One region of the Clostridium sp. HMP27 genome, then DNA from elsewhere that is predicted to be linked to it. Evidence: riboswitches for the same ligand, from Rfam matches in the RefSeq annotation. Region 1 holds a riboswitch; each other region holds the start of a gene.
What was found. A riboswitch is a leader RNA that binds a small molecule or an ion and turns the genes downstream of it on or off. The one in region 1 is predicted to bind cobalamin.
Positions count from the first base shown of each region.

Region 2: another riboswitch for cobalamin. It lies ahead of cobT (nicotinate-nucleotide--dimethylbenzimidazole phosphoribosyltransferase); the one in region 1 lies ahead of cbiQ (cobalt ECF transporter T component CbiQ).
Region 3: another riboswitch for cobalamin. It lies ahead of DP68_RS03405 (CGGC domain-containing protein); the one in region 1 lies ahead of cbiQ (cobalt ECF transporter T component CbiQ).
Region 4: another riboswitch for cobalamin. It lies ahead of DP68_RS12215 (ABC transporter substrate-binding protein); the one in region 1 lies ahead of cbiQ (cobalt ECF transporter T component CbiQ).

Region 1 is NZ_JMFY01000018.1:62,278-65,479, reverse strand. It holds gene DP68_RS09485 (V-type ATP synthase subunit B) at 1-76, shown strand, start outside; gene DP68_RS09480 (V-type ATP synthase subunit D) at 91-735, shown strand; gene DP68_RS09470 (hypothetical protein) at 994-1,389, shown strand; cobalamin riboswitch at 1,581-1,750, shown strand; gene cbiQ (cobalt ECF transporter T component CbiQ) at 1,953-2,855, shown strand; gene DP68_RS09460 (energy-coupling factor ABC transporter ATP-binding protein) at 2,868-3,202, shown strand, end outside.
Region 2 is NZ_JMFY01000011.1:51,268-54,469, reverse strand. It holds tRNA gene DP68_RS05420 (tRNA-Thr) at 78-152, opposite strand; tRNA gene DP68_RS05415 (tRNA-Asp) at 160-236, opposite strand; tRNA gene DP68_RS05410 (tRNA-Val) at 246-321, opposite strand; gene cobT (nicotinate-nucleotide--dimethylbenzimidazole phosphoribosyltransferase) at 602-1,678, opposite strand; cobalamin riboswitch at 1,987-2,162, opposite strand; gene hslO (Hsp33 family molecular chaperone HslO) at 2,306-3,196, opposite strand.
Region 3 is NZ_JMFY01000006.1:18,855-22,056, reverse strand. It holds gene DP68_RS03410 (transposase) at 1-564, opposite strand, end outside; gene DP68_RS03405 (CGGC domain-containing protein) at 947-1,273, opposite strand; cobalamin riboswitch at 1,405-1,590, opposite strand; gene DP68_RS03400 (glycerophosphodiester phosphodiesterase family protein) at 1,671-2,651, opposite strand; gene DP68_RS03395 (amino acid ABC transporter ATP-binding protein) at 2,729-3,202, opposite strand, start outside.
Region 4 is NZ_JMFY01000022.1:98,033-101,234, forward strand. It holds gene DP68_RS12210 (iron chelate uptake ABC transporter family permease subunit) at 1-274, opposite strand, end outside; gene DP68_RS12215 (ABC transporter substrate-binding protein) at 303-1,259, opposite strand; cobalamin riboswitch at 1,362-1,533, opposite strand; gene DP68_RS12220 (kinase) at 1,847-2,674, shown strand; gene brnQ (branched-chain amino acid transport system II carrier protein) at 2,975-3,202, shown strand, end outside.

The sequences.
Region 1 (3,202 bases):
AGGTGAGCTTAAGAGAATTAGAGATGAATATCTTGAAAAATATCTACCAAAGCAAGAAAATAAGATTGAAGAATAGAGGAATGATAACTTATGAGATTAAATGTCAATCCTACTAGAATGGAGCTCACCACATTAAAAAAGAGATTGGTAACAGCAACCAGAGGACATAAACTTTTAAAAGATAAGCAAGATGAGCTTATGAGGAGATTTATAGACCTTATAAAATATAATAACGAACTAAGGAAAAGTGTAGAAGAAGAATTGCAAAAATCATTAAAGAATTTTGTAATGGCAAGAGCTGTTATGTCTTCAGAATTCCTTGAAGAAGCAATAGCCTATCCTATGGAAAGTATTTCTTTAGAAGTAACTAAAAGAAATATTATGAGTGTTAATGTACCTGTAATGAAATTTAAGCGAAAAATGGAAAATCAAGAAGGCAGTATATATCCTTATGGTTTTGCAAATACATCTGCAGAGTTAGATGGAGCTATAGAAAAGTTATATTCTATACTTCCTAAGCTGTTAGAGCTTGCAGAAGTAGAAAAGTCATGTCAGCTTATGGCAGACGAAATAGAAAAGACTAGAAGAAGGGTTAATGCTCTAGAATACAGAACTATACCTGATTTGCATGAAACCATTAAATATATACGCATGAAACTTGATGAAAATGAAAGAAGTAACTTAACAAGACTTATGAAGGTAAAGACTATGATGGAAGAAAAAAATGGACTATAATGCAATATCAATTTATAAAAACACACATGTTATAAAATATCATGTGTGTTTTTGTATTGTTATAAGTAATATTATAAAAAATATATTTTTGATTCTTAAATTAACATTTCTAAAATATAATAATATTAAACTCAAAATGGGTTTGAATTTTAAACTTAATGTTAATATTAAGAAAATTCAAACAAAACCATTGACGATTATTTAACAATGGTTGTATAATGATATTACATCAAAATTAATTTGCAGGGGGGATTACAGATGGTTATGGACAAGGTTAAATCATGTATGATAGGGGAAAGTATTTTTAAAATAGGAGATTATACCACATTAGCTGAAGGCTGGGGAAGGTATAAAGATAAGTTAACTATAGAAGAGGGTATGAATTTAAAAATAGTTGATATATACTCCATTAAAGAAGAGGGAACGCTCCCACAATTTGAAGCATTAGTAAAAACTAATAAAGGGAATATGTTAAAGATAAAAGTTGAGGATTTAAATGATGTAAGAAATACTCGTGAAAATCATGAAGAACTTAATAAAGTTGGTTATGATTTTAAAGAAGGATGTATATATTGTAAAGGCTATGAAGAAGAAGATGGCAATTGGAGATTCTTTAATATTGGGGTTAAAAATATAGAAGAGCAAAATGCGTAATAGTGGAGCATCTATAGATTTGTTTAAATCAAATCTATAGATGCTCTTTTCTGTCAGAGGCTAATATTAGAAATTGTGTAATATATCAAATTAGAAAATTCAAAAAAATATATCATTAAAAGATAGTAAGGTGCCTATAATTATTTTTTTATACTTGATTTAAACCATAATATGGTGTATATTAAAGTTAAAATTGATATATAGTTATAGGTTATGAATTAAAAGGGAAGTCAGGTGAAAATCCTGCACGGTCTCGCCGCTGTAAAAGAGGAGTCTTTATATAATACCACTGGGAAACTGGGAAGGTTATAAAGGCGATGATACTTAAGTCAGAATACCTGCCTATAATAATACACAATTAACTCTACGAAGGATAGGGGGTGTTTGCGATGCGTTTTGATAATCGTGATGATCTTTTTGTCTTCTTAACTATTGAGTTAAGAAGACTTTTTTATTTTAATACAAGTTAGTGGAAGTTTAGAATGGATTTGAAAGTATGGTAAAAATTCGATTGTTTTGGTGTTTCTAAAGCGGACAAGGCTAAAATTTCAGAGAGGTGTTAAATGGAAAAAATTATTATTTTGTGTGTTATGTTTGTGATGGGTATTTTTTTATTTAAATTTAAATATCGTGATGTTTACACTAAAGGGGATAACACTCATAAGCATAGCCATAGAATTGGACATAAGCATGGTGAGGGATTTTTAATTGATTTTTATGCTCATGCTTCTAAAATTAGACATTGGAATCCAACTTTTAAAGTATGCCTTTCTATTGGCCTACTGATTCTTTGCATAGCATTGGACAATCCATATGTATCAGTCGCAGTTATTATTTCAATGTCCTATCTGAGCATTGTAAAAGGAAAAATTTCAATACATGAATATTTATCTATGCTGGCAATTCCAATGGCGTTTATCATTGTCGGTACCTTTAGTATTGCCATCGATTTTTCAAAACAGCCAATTGGTGAGTATAATATAAATCTTGGTTTTTTCTATGTGTTTACATCTCAGGCAAAACTTAAGGAAGTGATTTTTCTGATTATGAAGGTTTTTGCAGCTGTAAGTGCATTGCAGATGATGACACTATCCACTCCATCATCTGAGATTATTTATGTGTTTAGGAAGGCGCATGTACCGAAGATTATTATAGAGCTGATGGATATCATTTACCGTTACATTTTCATTTTAATGGATGTTCATATTAAAATGAAAAATTCAGTAGAATCTCGCCATGGCTATTGTGATTTTAAAACTTCCTGCTACACATTTGGAAGCATTGCAAGTAATATGCTAGTTATTTCGCTGAAAAAGGCAGCTAATTATTATAATGCTATGGAGGCTAGATGCTATGATGGAGATCTTATATTTTGGAGGGAAGATAAACCGGTAGAAACAATACAGATTGTCGGAGCAGTAGGATTTGTAATTTTTTTGATTTTACTATGGAGCTTTACAAGATAGAAAGGAACAATAATGAGAAAAATAATATTAAAAATTGAAGATATGCACTACACTTATGGAAATGGAAAACCTGCATTAAACGGCGTAAGTATGGATATATATGAAGGTGAGAAAATTGCTGTAATTGGTTCCAATGGATCTGGGAAATCTACATTTTTCTTGAATGTAAATGGTGTATTTACACCGGAACATGGAAAAATCGTTTACCGTGGTACAATCATCAATAAAAAGAATTTAAAAGAACTTAGAAAGAATATCGGAATAGTATTTCAAGATGCAGATAATCAAATAATAGCATCTACGGTTATGGCAGAGGTCGGATTCGGGCCAATGAATTTAAAACTTCC
Region 2 (3,202 bases), on a different contig from region 1:
GACTCGAACTCGTTTTACCACCGTGAAATGGTGGTGTCTTATCCGCTTGACCAAGGGGCCTTATTTTAGTAAATTCATGGAGCTTGCAATAGGAATCGAACCCCCAACCTGCTGATTACAAGTCAGCTGCTCTACCGTTGAGCCATGCCAGCATAATTATGGCGACCCAGAAGGGACTCGAACCCTCGACCTCCGGCGTGACAGGCCGGCACTCTAACCAACTGAGCCACTGGGCCGCAGTATCATGGTGGGAACAACAGGGATCGAACCTGTGACCCTCTGCTTGTAAGGCAGATGCTCTCCCAGCTGAGCTATGCTCCCATAAATACTTGCGTGTCGTTTAAGACAATTATTATTATATAAGCTGATATGACTTTTGTCAATAAAAAAATTAAACTTTTTTATATTTTTATAGAAACTTTCGCCAAAGCGAAATTTCTTCCTTCAGCAGTATGCATGAAGATACTTTTAATATTGAATATAAGTATGAGATTTACATTGTAGAAAACATTGAACAAGCATTAGAGCTTCTTTGTGTATCAAATCGTTTTCCTAAATGTAAATCTCATACGTGAGGTTCAGTATTAGAAAACGTCGTAATTTAATCTTCTCTAATATCTACAAAAAATTCAGTGTTATGTATACTTGCCTCTTCTAGCGTATGCATATCATTCATTATACATAAAGCAGATTCTATTACTAAAAACTCTATAGGACATCCTGAACCTTCTCCTAACCTCATATCTAAACCTAAATTTGCCTTAAGACCTATTTCATTCATTACACAAGTTGCACCTGGTTCTACTGGGATATGAGACGGAAACATAAAATCTTTTACATTGGGATTTAACTTATAAGCACACAATGCAGCTGCTGAAGATATAACCCCATCTATTACAATGGGTACTCTATTTTTGGCTGCACCTAGAAAGCATCCACATAATCCTGCTATATCAAAACCACCTACTTTTGATAAAACATCTATAGCATCACTTTTATCAGGATTATTTAATTCAATAGCCCTTTTTATTACATTTTTTTTGTTCACAAATTGTTCCTCTGTAAGCCCAGCACCTTTACCTACTATTAAATCAGAATCTATTCCAGATAGTACGCTTATAACTGCCGCACTAGTGGCAGTATTACCCATTCCTGCCTCTCCAGTACCAAATAAATCATATCCCTCACTTACATATTTATCTACCATTTCTATTCCTACTTCAATGGCTCTTATAGCTTCTTCTCTTGACATAGCCGCTTCTTTTGCCATGTTTTTAGTTCCATAAGCTATTTTTTTATTTATTATCTTAGGGTTATTAAAGTTTGCATTCACACCTATATCTACTACGCATACATCTGCTTTAGCATAATTAGATAAGACACCTATACCTGTAACACCTTTAGTATAATTATCTGTAATAATAGCTGTAAGCTCCTGAGGGCATGCACTAACTCCTTCTACTAACACTCCATTATCAGCACTCATAACTATAGTTATTTTTTTATTTATTTTATTCTTTACTTTCCCAGTAATACCAGATATCTTTATAGCCATTTTTTCTAATTCTCCTAAACTTCCTATAGGTTTACTAAGGCTGTCCATTCTCTTCCAAGCATCTTTTATCGCCTCATCATTAGCTGGTGCAATACTTTGCAATGTTTCTTTTAATAATTCCATTTCCCATTCCTCCTAAAATTTAAAAATAATAATTTACTTTTTATAATACTAATAGCACTTATTTTCAAGATCTTAACTCTTACTGCATTTTTAATATCAAGTGATTCATAGATTCAGGTGGCATATACTGGATAAAAACAAATAAGAATCATCCCAAATCAACAGGGAGATTCTTATTTTAAATATGTAATACTTATTAATATAATGGTTTAAATAACTTAAATATGTTATATCATTAAAAAATAAAATCCCTTGCAAAAGCAAGGGAATACATATACAAAGTAAGCTTATATCTTCCCTCCGAAGCATTGTAGCAATGTATTTCAGGCAGTTCTCCTGGCTTAAGTTTCTTCCTCCTCCCTCCTTCCTAGAAATATCTAGTGGATAAATGGGATTTGTCAACTCTTACAGTAGCGGGGGCTGCAGTGGCTTCTCACCACTTTCTCTTTTAAACTATATCAGCACCTAAAATAATCATATTAAATTTTTACTAACTATGCATGATTTATAGAAATTTATAATTTCATTATAAATCAGCTCATCTCAAGTTATCAGGATACTTCATGATAAAATTATAGTACAACCCTTCGTTAATTACAATGTATTTTAATGGTTATTAATTCATGCTTAATTCTTGCTTCCTGATTTTTTTAAAATTTCTCCTATTTGTTCATTAGTAAATTTATAGCTTGTATTGCAAAAGTGACACTTTAATTCCTCAGTTTTATTTTCATTATATAATTCAGTAAGGTCTTTTTCTCCTATGCTCATAAATACTCTTTCTACCTTGTCTCTTGTACAATCACACTGATATTTTGGAGTCATATTATCTAATATTTTTAAATCCATATCTTCAAATATAAACTGAAGTATTTCTTCAATACTCATTCCTTGTACTATATAATCAGTTACAGATTTCATATCCTGAAGCCTATAAGTGACTAAATCAGCGGCTAATTCATTTGCTCCTGGCATCATTTGAATAATAAATCCACCTGCCGCTTTAATACTTAAATCAGTATCTACAAGAACTCCAAGTCCAACAGCAGAAGGAGTCTGCTCGGAAACTGTAAAATAATACGCAAGATCATCCCCTACTTCTCCTGAATAAATAGGTATCTGTCCAACATAAGGCTCTCTAAGTCCCATATCCTTTATAACGGTAACCTTACCATTTATGCCTATAGCTCCTCCAACATCAAGTTTTCCTTTGCTATTTGCAGGTAAATCAACCTTAGGGTTCCCTATATATCCTTTTACGCTTGCATCAGAATAAGCAGTAACAAGAACACCCTTTGCCTCCCCGCCTCCAGATATTTGAATAGTTAAAGAATCCTTCTCTGATTTTAACATTGCACCCATTAATGTTCCTGCAGTAAGCATTCTTCCTAGTGCAGCAGCTGCTGTAGGAGCACATTCATGAATTTTTACTCCTTCATTCACAAGTTCTGTTGTAATAGCTGCAATAATTCTTATGTCACCATTACTTGCAATTGCTCTAACTAATTTATCACTCATTTTATT
Region 3 (3,202 bases), on a different contig from region 1:
ATCTTTATCTTCATCAATTTCATCTCCAGGTGAATTAACAAGTTTTAAATACTGCTTAGAAGCCCCTTCCCTACTATTCCCTAAGATATTTAATATAAAATTAGCATTGATACCTGAATTTATGTTGTTTTTATAAAAATAATGACTGCTCCAAGGATAATCCTCTAAACTATCACATATATCAGCCTTTATTGGATTTCTATGTATATACCTTAAAAGCCATACTAAATAAGCATTGTTATCAACTAACTTACTCTTATATCTACTATCAAATGCGTGACCAGTCCTATTTAATATACCTTTTATATATTTTCCTAGTAAATTGTCCAAATAAAACATTATTTCATTTATTGGAGATTTATTAGTTTTCATAAGTAAATGATAATGGTTATCCATAATTACATAAGCTAAAATCTCATAGTCAAACTTGATATTATATTTTTTCAAGCATCTTAAGATAAATGATTTTACATTATCATCTTGAAATATGTATTCTTTGTTGTTTCCTCGCTGATAAATATGATATATTGCTCCTTCATAGATAATTCTATTCTTTCTTGACATATGCTTTCACTCCTGTAAATGGTTTATCTAAACTATTCACACTTTTATAAAAAATATACATAAAATCAGAAATTCTATAAAGTATCATTAATTTAATCAGCTAAAAATTGTCACTTGCCACTTGCCACGTGGGTGGCACTATTATTTTGATTTTATACTAGTTGATACCTTTATGGCAAGTGGTAAGTTGAACTATCTTAATTTAAGAGAGATTTAGCTTAATAAGTGTAATTTAGGTTGCATTAAAAATAATTTATTTCTATTAATAACCTGAAGATTTTACAGCTAAGGGAACCCCTACAAGGTTCCCTTTAATAAAATAATTGAATTTTATATAGCTTAAATCTCAACTTGCCACTTGTCACGTGGGTGGCACTAGGCACTAATGTGTACCCTCTATTACTTCTATGTTATGATTTTCAAAAATTTGTTTTATTTCATGAGCCCTATTAGCCGTGCACTTTTTAATAATACAAACCGCTAAATGAATTCTTTTAACACCTGATTCTTGAAGTTTTTTTGCAGTCTTTAATAAATTTTCATCAGAATTTTTGGAACAAGCATCACATGTAGCAAATGCCATCATTTCCAAATCCTCATCCTTTTCATAAATACTAAAAGCCTTATTTCTATTATTATAAGCCTTAAAACATCCCATGGTTGAGCATGTACCATTTGTGTTTTCACATGCTATAATAGCTATTTTCATATATTATTCTCCTCTTTTCTCATTATTGTAAAGTCATAAAACAAATAACCCTTCAACGTTTAGTTAAAGGGCTGTCTATCCAAAATGCATATAAGTCATTTTAATCTTCCTCCCCCTATTACTCGTAGAGTTTTTGGCAATATAAAACAGGCAGGTGTTCTGACTCGAGCGTCAACATTTTTTCAGCCTTCCCAGTTTCCCAGTGGCATATTGAAAAAACTATTCTCTTACAGCGGCGAGACCGTGCGGGACTTTCACCCAGCTTCTCTTTTAATCAACAGATAAAAATCTATTGAACCCATTTTATAAACTACTAATTTAGTATACTTATTGTACTATAAATCCTGCTTATATGGCAAGTGTTAACTCATTCCATATAAACTTATATAAGAAATTTTTATTTGTAAAATAATGGACCTATTTTATCAACACGATTTGTCCAAATACCTCCAGTATAGTTATGCGGTAGATTTTTCAAGTCTTCGGCAGTATCAAATCCTTCAGAAAATTCCCCGCTGCCGCCTACAACAATTACACGAGTATTTACACTATCCATTCGATTTAGAAATCGGCCTCCCCATCCCCATAGAATAGGAGCGTATTTTAATGGTATATGCAATTCAGTATTTCTACAGGCCTTTGGAACATACCCTGTCCACCCTATAGCAATATAAGAAATCAGTGATTTTTTCAGCGTTGCCTTTGACATAACTCGAAGATTAGGTAACTCTTTCTGTAGTAAAGCAATAGGTTTGTCTCCTCCATATACAGCCAATTTATTTAAACTTTCTTTGGGTAGCTTAGAAAGATATTGAACAAGCTGCTGCCCATCTTCTGTTTTATCAGTTTTAATATGAATCAAAAAAGAACCTTCTGGGAATTTAGTAAGAACATCATCTAATGAAGGCATAAGTCCTGTTCCTTTACCTCGAAAAGGAAATGTCTTCCCTCCATCCGCAGTGTAGTTATACCCAACGTCAAGTAATCTCAAATCGTCCATTGTATAATCTTTTATAAGGCCTTTGCCATCAGTTCTATATTCTAGTGTCCAATCATGAAAAACAGCAAATTTCCCATCCTTGGTTGGCTGAACATCAAGTTCAACTATATCAGCTCCATATTTAAAAGCTGATTCCATAGAAGAAATTGTATTTTCTAAAAAAGGATGTTCAGGCTTATGAATGCGCTGAGCTGTATTGGTTTCATTGGTTATTCCCTCCATACTAAAGGTTTGTGCAAGCCCACGATGTGCAAGTATAGTTGGTTTTCCTGTTCGCTGTTTTGTAAACAGAGAGCTGTTATTCACGTAGACAAATGCAAATAATATTATAAAAAATATTGCGGATCTTTTCTTTATTATCTTTTTAAATTTGTCCATTTTCCCCCCATAGTTCATAAATTAAGTGCCATCTACTTGCTAACTTGCCACTTGCCACGTGGGTGGCACTAATCAACCTAATCATCTATAATACTCAAAAACTTCTTCAAGCGCTCATTGCCTGTATTTTCAAAAACCTGCTCTGGTGTACCAACTTCAACAATTGACCCATTTTCCATGAATACAACCTTATGAGCTGCATCTCTTGCAAAACTCATTTTATGAGTTACTACTACCATAGTCATTCCTTCTTTAGAAAGATCTTTCATTACCTTTAGGACCTCAGCTGCCAGCTCTGGATCTAATGCAGAAGTAGGCTCATCAAATAACAAAACTTCAGGTTCCATTGCCATGGCACGGGCAATAGCTACTCTTTGCTGCTGGCCACCTGAAAGTTCACAGGGATACTGATCTTTTTTCTCTAAAAGTCCAACCTTTTGTAAAAGCTTAAGACCTTTTTCACGAGCCTCTTCCTTTGAACGCTTCAATACTGTTACCTGTCCCTCCATTATATTTTCTATAACGGTCATATGAGGAAAAAGATAAAAGCC
Region 4 (3,202 bases), on a different contig from region 1:
CTCCTACCACAGATAGTCCAGCACCTATAAGTGCAGCCATAAATATTCTTGGAAGTCTTATATTTGTTATGATAAGAACCTGAGTGTTAGAAACATTACTTAAATCTATAAAGGCACCAATAAAAGGGATTTTAGATAAAAGTATTTTCATAGTTTGAATAAAAGTTATATTAGCGACACCTAAAGTGCTAGATAGTATTATTAGCACCAGTAAAATAGCTATAGTTACTAAAAGTAATGTTCTATAGTAAATCCTTTTTTTGTCAAAAGACATTAAAATCCCCCCATTAGGTAATTAAAGACTATTTAAACGCTTCAGGGTGAACAATTTTTGCCATAGCTTCAAGTCCATCAGCTAGTCTTGGTCCCTGTCTATCAAGCATGTTATTATCTATTTCAAATAAATTTCCTTTTTTAATAGCATCTAAATCTTTATAGCCTTTAGCTTCTTGAAGTCTTTTCTTGTAATCGAAATATACGGGACATATAAGCATATCTGGGTTTTTTTCTAATACTTTTTCTACACTATATTTCCAGTTAACAGCATCCTTAGCTATATTGTTACCACCAGCCATAGTTATCATTTTATCTATGAATGTATCTGATCCAGCAGTAAAATCTCCATATGGACCAAAATCTATAACGTAGTAAACTGATGGAGTTTCTTTTCCTGCAACCTTGACTTTAACATCTTCAACTTTTTTCTTCATATTACTTACCACTTCAAAAGCTTTATCATTAGCATTTAAAACTTCACCTAATTTTTCAATGGTGTTATAAGCACCTTCGAAATCTTCCTTTCCATAAAGAACCACTACTTTTACTCCTAAAGCTTCAAGCTTTTCAAGTGTTTCCTTTGGAAAATGAGTTGAGCCTATAACCAAATCAGGTTTCAAGTCTACAATTTTTTCTATATTAGGCTGCTGGAGAGTACCTATGGATTGCACAGACTTTACATCCTTAGGAAAGTCACAGAAATCCGTTCTTCCTATTAATTTATCCATTTTACCTAAATAGTATATTGTTTCAGTAATATTTGGACCTACAGATATTATCTTTTGTGGTTCTTTCTCTATAGTTACGTTTCTACCGGATGAATCTTTAATCGTTAAAGGATATTTAGTTTCTCCTTTTTTTTCTACATTAGCATTTTCTTTAGTACCCTTAGTGTTATTTTTATTGCTATTACATCCAACAAAGGAAAATGCTAAAATAAAGGTTAAAATTACTACGGACAATTTTTTGAACTTAGTGTACATTTAAAAGTTCCTCCTTAATGATATGTATAAATAAAAAACCATTATCTTATTAAGATAATGGAGTTCTTTTAAAGGACTACCATTAGCTTATCCACGTAAGCTAAATGAGCTGTGTTTACAGGCAGGTATCCTGGCTTAGATTCATTGCATATTAACGCCTTCCCCGATTGAGTGGCATAATGCTAATATACTCATCTTTACAGTGGCGGGACCGCAGAAGTATTTAACTTCTTTCCCATTTAATCCATTTGGAACCTATAAATTTTATGTATTAAATTATATCATAATATATGACTAAAAGTTATGTAAAACCTACAATTTTGACTTTGTTTTATGTAGTATTTCCATATAAATTTAATTTTATTATAACCCGAATTGAGTTTAACATTTATAATATTATATGTCAAGATAACAGAATTAAATTCATGAATATGTTTTCATAGAAAGTTTTTTGATAATTATTAATTTAAATTGAGATGTGTACTTGCATTTATTTTTTTACGTTGATAAAATTAACATTAATTAAAAACTCGCATTTTGAAGTTCTGGTAACTTAAAATTGATGACTAGTAAAAGGAGTATATATTATGGAAGCGACAACCATTTATCCAGGCAGTATTGGAGAAATAGTTCAAGGAAGATATAATGGGATAGATGTATTATGTTCATGTCCTATAAATCTTTTCACCGAAGTAAAAGTATGGGAAAGTGAATCTCCACATGTTAAAAATAGATATAGCAAATCCTCTAAGTTTTTAAATAATATACTTGTAGAATGGGGAGAGGAGCAATATATACATACTCTAGATATTCTTATTAAATCCTCTATAACAAGAGGAAAAGGATTTGCTAGCAGTACAGCAGATTTATGCGCACTTTATCACTCCCTAATTAAATTATTTAAAAAGCCTTTTAATCAGGAGGAGCTTATTAGAAATTGTATAGCCATAGAGCCTACAGATAGCATAATATTTAAAGAACTTTGTATATTTGACTATAAAAATGGAATGTATACTGAGGAGCTAGGAAAATATTTGGAGTTTGATATATTGGTATTTGAGGGAAATAAAACAATAAATACTATTGAGTTTAACAATAAAAAATTGCCTCCTCTTAGCAATATAGATGATTTAATTCCTATTTTAAAGGATGGAATTCAGTCTCGTGATATAAAAAAAATTGCTCATTGTTCTACTCAAAGCATTATAAGAAATGAAAAAAGACTGTCCTATGAGATACTTCCTACTATACTTAATATATGTGACGAATTAAATGGATATGGAATAATTGGAGCTCATAGTGGAGATGCTCTAGGAATAATATATGAAAAGGACGTAAATTTAAGTATTTTATCAAAATATAAGGATAAGCTTAAAAATTATAAAACATATTCACTTAAAACTATTAAATTATAAAGCTATTTAAATGCATATAAAATTACTGGGTGTAAAAGATTACATATGGAAGCAAGAAGAATGTAGAAAAAAGAAGAAAAGGGTAGTAAGTTTTATATAAGTAAAGGTAAACTTGTCTTAACAAAAGTTTTATATTTGCTTAATGAGTGCTTTTTCTATAAAATAATATAAATTTAGACGGTATAAACTTTATACAAGTATACAAAAGTTTCGCGGTAATAAATACCACAAAACAGGAATATGCCTTTCGTACCTTGTTTGGATGAGAGGTTTTTTTATTTCAAAACAGGGGGGCTTTTTATGAATATTAATAAAAATACTAAAAACATAATTATCACAGGTTTTGCACTGTTTTCTATGTTTTTTGGAGCAGGTAATTTAATATTTCCACCAACACTTGGATTTATATCAGGAGACAAGTGGATATTTACTATGATAGGTTTTTTACTTACTTGTATAAGTTTGCCGCTATTAGGAATAATAGCAGTGGCTTTATGTGGGGGAAGTACAGAAAAATTTACAAATAAA